DNA from 2 places in the Solibacillus isronensis genome. Region 1 is predicted to be linked to the other one. Evidence: riboswitches for the same ligand, from Rfam matches in the RefSeq annotation. Region 1 holds a riboswitch; the other holds the start of a gene.
What was found. Region 1 has a riboswitch for cobalamin ahead of M3166_RS06305 (glutaredoxin family protein). Riboswitches for the same ligand answer to the same signal wherever they lie in the genome.
Positions count from the first base shown of each region.

Region 2: linked by a shared signal. The riboswitch ahead of metE (5-methyltetrahydropteroyltriglutamate--homocysteine S-methyltransferase) and the one ahead of M3166_RS06305 (glutaredoxin family protein) in region 1 are both predicted to bind cobalamin.

Region 1 covers NZ_JAMBOC010000001.1:1,222,758-1,227,367, reverse strand. The annotation lists gene nrdF (class 1b ribonucleoside-diphosphate reductase subunit beta) at 1-305, opposite strand, end outside; gene nrdE (class 1b ribonucleoside-diphosphate reductase subunit alpha) at 293-2,386, opposite strand; gene M3166_RS06310 (ribonucleotide reductase stimulatory protein) at 2,383-2,709, opposite strand; gene M3166_RS06305 (glutaredoxin family protein) at 2,748-2,972, opposite strand; cobalamin riboswitch at 3,130-3,312, opposite strand; gene dut (dUTP diphosphatase) at 3,484-3,921, shown strand; gene M3166_RS06295 (ATPase) at 3,961-4,278, opposite strand; gene M3166_RS06290 (cobalamin biosynthesis protein CobN) at 4,280-4,610, opposite strand, start outside.
Region 2 covers NZ_JAMBOC010000001.1:836,584-841,193, forward strand. The annotation lists gene M3166_RS04310 (DUF1659 domain-containing protein) at 1-146, shown strand, start outside; gene M3166_RS04315 (DUF2922 domain-containing protein) at 178-399, shown strand; gene M3166_RS04320 (YvrJ family protein) at 463-603, shown strand; gene M3166_RS04325 (SCO family protein) at 710-1,324, shown strand; cobalamin riboswitch at 1,682-1,861, shown strand; gene metE (5-methyltetrahydropteroyltriglutamate--homocysteine S-methyltransferase) at 2,024-4,294, shown strand; gene M3166_RS04335 (hypothetical protein) at 4,311-4,490, shown strand.

The DNA of each region.
Region 1 (4,610 bases):
GACTTTGCATGGATTGCTTCAAACGATCCGAAAACCGTTAATACCGCTTTCTCCTGAAAATCGGGCGTGTACTTGGCAATTTCATTCATGCCGATGTTCGTTTGTACCGTATCAAGCAAAGTTAGGCCGCCGAACACTTTTTTGTATGTATCCTGGTGCTCGAATTCCTTCCATTGTTTGACGTCTTTACTGACTGCAATTTCTTCGGGGAACCATATTTGTTTCCATTGCTGGTCCCAAAAAATACGAGCGAGTTCACTCGTCGGGGTATTCCAGTTGACCGCTTTATACGTTAAATTTGACATGCGACACACTCCTCAATTGTAAGTAAACGCTGGCGTACGTAATAAACGGTTTTAATGCCCTTCGTCCACGCATAAATATAAGCTTTTGCCAATTGTTCTGTGTTCCACTGGTCCGTCACGTATAGTGTCATGGAAATCCCCTGGTCGACATGCTTTTGCGCGGCTGCGTAAAGGTCGATCAGTTCATACGGGTTTACTTCATAGGCTTCGGTATAAAGTTCTTGGTTATCATTCGTTAAAAACGGCATCGGATAAATTGTTCGACTATCCGCATAGTCACGTACTTCCACACGTTCCGTAACAGGGGAGATGGAAGCCGTACAGCTGCGGATGTAGGAAATAGAGCCAGTTGGAGCAATCGCAAGTCTGTATGAGTGGAACAAGCCATGCTTCAGTACGTCAGACTTTAGCTGTTCCCACATATTCCGAGTAATAATCGGTGTACCCCCAAGTGCTTTAATCACTTCTGGTGCAAGTTCTTTATCTTCTTTGTTTATATAGGTTTCAAAATAAACCCCGCTCGCATAATCACTTTCCTCAAATCGATAAAACGTTTCGTTCTTCTCCTTCGCGATTTCCATTGATGCTTTTAACGAGTAATAGTTCAGTGCTTCCATAAACGCATCGATAAATTCAATCGACTCTTTGGAACCATAACGGATTCCGCTTTGTACAAGGTGTCCATGCAAGTTCATAACACCCAATCCGACAGAGTGCATCACTTTGTTGGCTTTGGATACAGAAGGGACATTGACGATATCGGTCATCGTAGAAACATTCGTTAAAAGACGCATTGCCGTATCGACAAGCTGTCCGAAGTCCTGAACTTTCGTTGCTTCGTGAATGTCGATTGAACCTAAGTTACAAGAAACATCGAGGCCGTATTCATTCGGCTCGTTTTGATCGGTAACAACGCTTGTTTGTTGATACTGAAGAATTTCGGTGCATAGATTCGACATCTTCACACGCCCGATTTCCTTTAATGGGTGGATGTTATTGACATTATCATCGAATATTTCGAACGGGTAACCCGATTCAAATTGCGCCTTTTTAATTTCCGTATACAATTTACGGGCGTTTAAACGTTTCAGTTTACGGATGTTTGGATTATCCAAAAATTCGTAGTACATTTCCGTAATCGAAATTTCCGACATGCGTTTGCCGTATTCTTTGAAAATATCATAAGAACTAAACAATACGATATCTTTATCGCGGCGCATTAATTCAAAGAAAATATCGGGAAGAATAATCCCTGTAGATAATGTAGCTAATCGGATTTTATCGTCGGCATTTGGTTTCTTGGAAGAGATAAACGCTTCAATATCACCGTGAAAAACATTTAGATAGACGACTCCGGAACCATTTCTTTGGCCAAGCTGATTCGAATACGAGAACGAATTTTCCAGCAGTTTCGCAACAGGCATAACCCCGCTCGCACGGTTTAAAATTCCTTTAATCGGATCTCCTAACGGACGCAGATCGGTCAAGTTTACCCCGACACCGCCGCCTAAGCGGGAAAGTTCAAGACAATAGCCGATATTCTCAGCGATTGAGTTCATCGTATCGTCCATCGTTAGTTTAAAACATGAGACTAGCTCACCGCGCGCTTTTTTCCCGCTGTTTAGGGCAGTTGGGGTTGCCGGCTGGTAGGCAGTCATTACCGCTTCGATGGCCTTTTCAGCCAATGCTTCATCGCCTTGTGCTAAATACAGGGCGATAATGACGATTCGGTCTTCATACTTTTCCAGAATTTCTTTTCCATCCCGGCTTTTCATCGCATAGCTTTCGTAGAACTTCGAAGCACTCATGAATGAAGGAAACCGGAACTTGTAGGAATAGGCTTTTTTGTACATTTGTTTAATAAAGTCCATCGAGTACAATTCCAAAAACTCTTTTTCGTAATAGCCTTCATCGACTAAATAACGCACTTTTTCCTCGATATCGATAAAGTAGCGTAAACGGACATTCACGTCTTCCAGGAAATAGCGGCGTGTTGCTTCTTTGTCTTTCGCCAGATCCAATTCACCGGTAGCACGGTAACGGTTTAGAATATCGTTATTTAATTTTAAATATTGTTTCATATCGATGCCTCTTTCCATATGGAGTAGTAGTAATCTGTAATCGCTTCATAATTCGCCGGAGTTCCTCGCATTTCCACTTTTTCGATTAACGGAATTCCGTATTGTGCAGCTAAAAGGTCACCTGCACGGCCGAAAAAAGCATGACCAAAATTACGGTTTCCGCTTACGATAATTCCTTTGCATAGATCAAAGTTCGCAGTCATGAACTGGTCGACGATAGGGGGAACAGAGCCTAATCCATCCGTATACGTAAATAGAAGATACGGTTCATCCATTTTCTCTACTTCCGCCAGATCCTTTGCGGGCAAGCCGAGTTTTTGCACAATGGATCGTACATTACCAGTTCGTGAAGCAAATATGATCATGCGGTCATTTCAGAAATGCGATCGATAATTGACGTCGGCTCTGCGATAAATTCACCGTTGATTTCAAATAACGGCACAGACAAAAAACCTGCATCGAGTACTATTTGTTTTGCGCTCTCATCATGGTCAATATTAATAACCTCGACCTCCAAGTTGGCAGCATCGAGCTCCGATTTTACCCATAGGCATTTTGGACAAATTGTTTTCGTATAAAGTTTCATAATAGAACCCCTCGCTATTTAAATATTACTAGTAATTGTGGTGCACATGTCATGGGGGAACATACAGAAAAAACAAAAAAAGCTATCCCGGAAAACAGGATAGCTTGAAATGGAAACGAGTAAAAGAGCGCCTCCATTTCCTATTCCCCGAAGAAATGTACGTAGTTTTAACGCGGCAGGTCTCCTGGCTTTGCTTCATCCGTCAGACATACCTTCCCATGCATTGCACAGTGGTCTATTCGTCTTCAGTCAGCATTTACAGTTGCGGGGACAGCGTTGGATTCACACCAAACTTCCCTTTTAAACTACATTTAGTAGTACCGTGATAAAAAAACACAATATATAGTTGAATTGAGTATAAGCTTTAACAACATAAAAGTAAAGAGCCTAAAGAAAGATAACATAAATCCATTAAGAATTCTAGAAAACTCCCTATTGAAAATAAAGAAAAAATATGGTTTTGTTATAACTGCATGTAAATAGATTTTATAAATGAGAAAGTTGGTTGAATATGTCGATTCAATTAAAAATTAAGAAAACCCACCCGGAAGCCGTATTGCCGAAACAGGCACGTGAAGGGGATGCGGGGATGGATTTAAGTGCGGTTGAAGAAAAAGTTTTACTGCCTGGGGAATACGGATTAATTAAAACCGGTCTTCAAATCGAACTGCCGGAAGGAACAGAAGCGCAAGTACGTTCTCGAAGCGGATTGGCATTGAAACATGGAATTACGGTGTTAAATAGTCCAGGTACGATTGATGCAGGCTATCGCGGTGAAATCGGGGTTATTCTAATTAATCATGGAAAAGAACCGTTTACGATTGAAAAGGGGATGCGCATTGCCCAGCTAGTCGTTCAATATGTCCCGCAAGTCTTCATTGAAGAAACGGACGAACTGTCGGATTCGGAGCGCGGTGATAAGGGTTTTGGATCGAGTGGAGTGAAATAATGAAAAACGCCTGAGTCGAGATAAATGAACTCAGGCGTTTTAATCTTCTTCTTTTTTCCACTTTATATAATTGTACGAAGTTTGAATACCAAATAATACTATGAAAAAGAGGGTGAAAAATATAAAGAGATTAGTGAATCCTTCCACCCAATAAATAATGGCCAACGCTACGATACAAATGGGAATGGAATAGAGGTTGCGCAAGAATTTACGACGGTAGGAAAGGCCATGATAGGCAAATTGCAACCCTTTATCCACTTTCGTTTTTTTCCGGTAGTAGATAGATAATACAAGTGGCGTAATTAAAACCATAATTAAGATGAATGCCAAAACAATTGAAAAATCTAACTCAACCATATTAGTCTCCTTTCTCGTCTTTTGTCAGTATATCGATTTGCGTCACAATTTTTGAAATCGGTAGATACGTTAATTCACAATGATAACGCCCATCAGGGAAGTCTTTGTAGGTACTGGACTTAATATTGTAAACTTTATCTTCAATCATCACTTCAGTCGTATCAATACTTCTCCCATGCCCGTTTACAAAGGTAATTTCACAAATCCCTCCAGCAGTTTTCTGATCGCTTGTTTGCAGATGATAAAAATCATAGCTGTAAATTCCTGAAACAATCAGCATAAAAAGCGTCAGCACGCCAAGCATAATTGTATTCAAGTTAAAGGGAGATACT
Region 2 (4,610 bases), 390 kb from region 1:
CGATTATTAAAAGTTCCACATTCCGTAACTTGGAAAGAAATGCGACAGCTCAGCAACTATACACTGTTGCAACAACAATCGTCGGCTTAACAGATTACAATTATATTGAATCTGTGAAAACGCAAAAAGACAGTATTACCGCTTAATTAACATTATCATTGAATTGGAGGTGATCACATGGCGCAAGTTTTACAATTAACATTTGCCAACATTGCAGGGGATACGATGACGATTAATATTAATGATCCGAAGCCGAATTTAACTGAGGCTGAAGTGAATGCTGCGATGCAAACAATTATTGATCAGGCAGTGTTTTCGAAGGACGGATTTTTGTACAATGTGAAAAAATCAGCTCGCATCGTTGAACGTAATGTCACAGCAATCGAACTGAATAGCTAATAGCAAGGCCGGTGAAGTGTGATGCTTTGCCGGCCTTTTCAAATGAAAAAAGGAGGGATTTTAATGGAACAGTGGATAGCAATTCTTCAAGAAGTAACATTTCCAATCTTTATATCTTTTTATTTACTGTATCGGATAGAAACAAAACTTGAAGCGATTCATACAGCACTCGTATCATTACATCATCCTGCAGACAGAGCATGAAAAACTCTTCACAATGTTGACACACTTCCTTTCTTCCGATAACTATTGAGAATATACTAAATATTGGGTAAGATGAGAGTAATGTTCAAAGAGTGGAGAGAGAGAAATGAAAACGAAAAAAATAGTATTCGCACTTATGCTCTTGGCAGCAACAGTTCTCACTGCATGCAGCAATTATCAGTTTAAACCGACGACCAACTTTGAAATTAGCGGGTTTACGATGACCGATCACCGTAACAAAGAGGTGACACTGGAAAGCCTAAAAGGGGAACCATGGCTGGCAATGTTCATCTTCACAAGCTGTACAACCATTTGCTCGCCAATGACAATGAATATGACCCGAGTACAAGACCACCTTGAGAAAAAAGGGCTGGAAAATTATAAAATTGTCGCGTTTTCAGTAGATCCGGACTACGACACACCGGAGCGTTTAACAGAATATTTATCGCGCCATAAACCGGTAGATGAATCAAAATGGCATATGCTGACAGGGTACGATCAAAAATTTATCGAGCAGTTTGGCAGAAACTCATTTAAAACACCTGTTCAGTCAATTGAAGGAAACGACCAAGTTATCCACGCTGATACATTTTTCCTAGTGGATGAAAAAGGAATTGCCGTGAAAAACTATTCAGGTTATGGCACAGGAGAAGATGGTGTTCCATATGAAACGATTGCTAGTGATATGGAGGCACTCATTGACGAGCGTCTAAAACAATAGTGAAATGTAAGATTAACTTGCGAAAAAAGTGTAGCTGCTTTTTAAGCAAGTTTTTTTGTGGAGTGAGGGCTTTTCTAATAAAATTGAAATTGTGCTAATAAAACTACAAATTTTCTAATAAGTTGCGGATCTTCTAACAAAGGAACTGGATATGCTTGATATGCTAATATCAGTTCTTGATTAGCAAATAAGCACGCCAACTTTTCTAATATCACCTGCAAAAGTGCTAAAATAAATAAATTCCTTCTAATAAAAAGCACAATGCATCAACCCAAATTGTTTCAACCCGTATATTGATAAAGCAATAAATAAAAAGAATTTTCAAAACTCAAATTCTGTGATATAGTATACAAAATTACATACTGTGTAAGTTACGGTGCTTGTGAGAACAAGCTGAAAAGGGAAACCAGTGAAAGTCTGGTGCTGTCCCGCAACTGTAAATCGGAGTTCGTGATATTCAACCACTGTCTATTGATGGGAAGGATCACAAGAACGTTGATGATGAGCCAGGAGACCTGCCGGAAACTAGTACACGCCAATACCTACGTGGAAATAGGTGGTGATTTTGTGCGATAGTGAGACAACAACCTTTGAGTTTACAAAGGTTTCTTTTGTCAATCTCTTAAACATTCACACCCCTCTTTCACTTAGAAAGAGGGGTTTTGGTTTTTATGTAACAAATTTAAGGAGGAATTGTTTATGAAAACAGCAGTAATTGGTTACCCGTATATTGGACAAAATCGTGAATGGAAACGTGTGACAGAGGCATTTTGGAAAGAACAACTGACTTTGCAATGCTATGAACAGGAAATGAAAAACTTACGCCTTGCTCAGCTATATCAACAAAAAGCTTTAGGGCTGGATATTTTAACAGTAGGTGATTTTACATACTATGACCGTATGCTGGACATGGCTGTAATGTTCAATATGGTTCCATCGCGTTATGATTATCTTTCTTTGCAGCATAATTTTACGGCATACTTTGCAATGGCCCGTGGAGCTGAAAATGTGGTGGCATGTGAAATGACGAAATGGTTCAACACGAATTATCACTATATTGTACCGGAATATGAGGGACAACAACTCGCATTGCAGCACAATGTTTACGCGCAATATATCCAGGAGGCAATCGAAGCATTCGGCATGTCCCCTCGTGTGACAATTATTGGTCCATTTACATTTTATAAACTGACAAAAGGTGTTGGCCAAGAACAAAAACAACACTATATTCAGCAGCTGGTGATTGTGTATAAAGAGTTGCTTCAGTCGTTAGAAGCAAGTGGTGCAACGACAATCCAGCTTGAAGAACCAAGCCTTACAAAAGACCTTACTTCCGAAGATATTGCATTAGTTCAGCATTTCTATCATCAAGTATTAAAAGGACTTACAGTTGAAACGATCTGCACATCTTATTTTGAAGCGTTATCCGACTATGAAACAATGATTAATTTGCCAGTCGATGGCTTTGGACTGGACTTTGTTCATGGGAAAATTGAAAATATAGCATCGTTAAAAAAATTTACTTTCCCAAAAGATAAAGTTCTATATGCAGGAATTATTAATGGACGTGACATATGGAGAGCCGAATTGCAGAAGCAGTTGGCACTAGTAGCGGAAATTCGTTCCTACGTACCATATTCACCTATCCATCTACAAACATCGTGCAGCCTCCAGCATGTGCCTGTTACAACAGCAGGAGAAAAAGGGGTTGTACCTGAGCTGCAAAACGCCTTAGCATTCGCCAATGAAAAAATAAAGGAACTGCAAATGATTAAAGGAAAAATACTTCAGTTGGAAGGTCCTTATCAACATGCAATTTTAGAAAGTCAAAAAGCAATCCGCACATTGGCGCAGCATAAATCAAGACGGAAACAAGCTGTACTTGACAAGGTGAACGCACTAACACAGGAAGCTTTTAAACGAGCAGATAACTACAACAAGCGCAGTAAACTGCAACGTGCCTTTTTACAGTTGCCGGATTACCCGACAACAACAATCGGGAGTTTCCCGCAATCGGCTGAAGTTAAGAAAAATCGCAGTTTGTGGCGTAAAGGGGAAATTACAACAGCGGAGTACGAAGCATTTAATGCAAACGAAACAGCACGATGGATTGCGATTCAGGAGCAGCTTGGTCTTGATGTTTTTGTTCATGGAGAATTTGAACGTACAGATATGGTCGAATTTTTTGGTGAAAAATTGGATGGCTTTGCGTTTACGAATAATGGCTGGGTTGTTTCTTATGGTTCACGTTGTGTTAAACCGCCTATTATTTACGGAGATGTTGAATGGACGGAACCGATGACGGTAAGGGAAGTAAGTGCCGCACAATCACTTACGGATAAGCCGGTCAAAGGGATGCTGACAGGACCCGTTACAATATTGAACTGGTCATTTGTGCGAAATGATTTGGACCGCTCGGAAGTTGCTTATCAAATCGCCCTGGCATTAAGGGAAGAAGTATATGCGCTTGAAAAAGCAGGAATCAATATTATTCAAGTTGATGAGCCTGCATTAAAAGAAGGGCTGCCGATCCGTAAAAATCAACATCGGGCTTATATCGAATCTAGTGTAAATGCATTTAAATTAGCGACAAGCGGTGTGCGGAATACGACCCAGATTCATACACATATGTGTTATTGTGAATTTAATGACTTTATTGATGTAATTGAATCATTGGACGCGGATGTGATTTCGATTGAGACATCACGAAGCCACGGAGAACTGGTAAAAATACTAAAAGAGACACCGTACAGACTGGGCATCGGTTTAGGTGTATATGACATTCATAGCCCCCGTATACCAACAGTGGAAGAAATGGCCGTTATTATCGGAGAAAGTAAAGAAGTGATCGAAAAAGAACAATTTTGGATCAATCCCGATTGTGGACTGAAAACTCGCACGGAGCAAGAGACGATTGCATCATTGAAAAATATGGTGGCCGCAAAAGAGCGACTAAAACTGTTGAATTAATGAAGGGGCGGATACTATGAGTCAAATGAAAAGAAATTACAACCCCGTGTTTTTGACGGCTGTAATGAATGGCTTTACAGAAAGTAATACAAAAAGCCTTAAAGAGTTACGTGATGAGTTGATGACGTCATACCCAGCGGATGAAAAGGAAATTCAAAAAGCATATTATTTTGTAAAAGCGGAATTAGTAGGTTGAAGTGATCTTTAGAAACAGGTAGAAAATACAATGAGGCCGGGACAGAAGTAGAAATTTCATAAACTAAGGAGAAAAACCTTATTAAGAAACGGATATTTTTTAAAATTGATTGGAATGGAG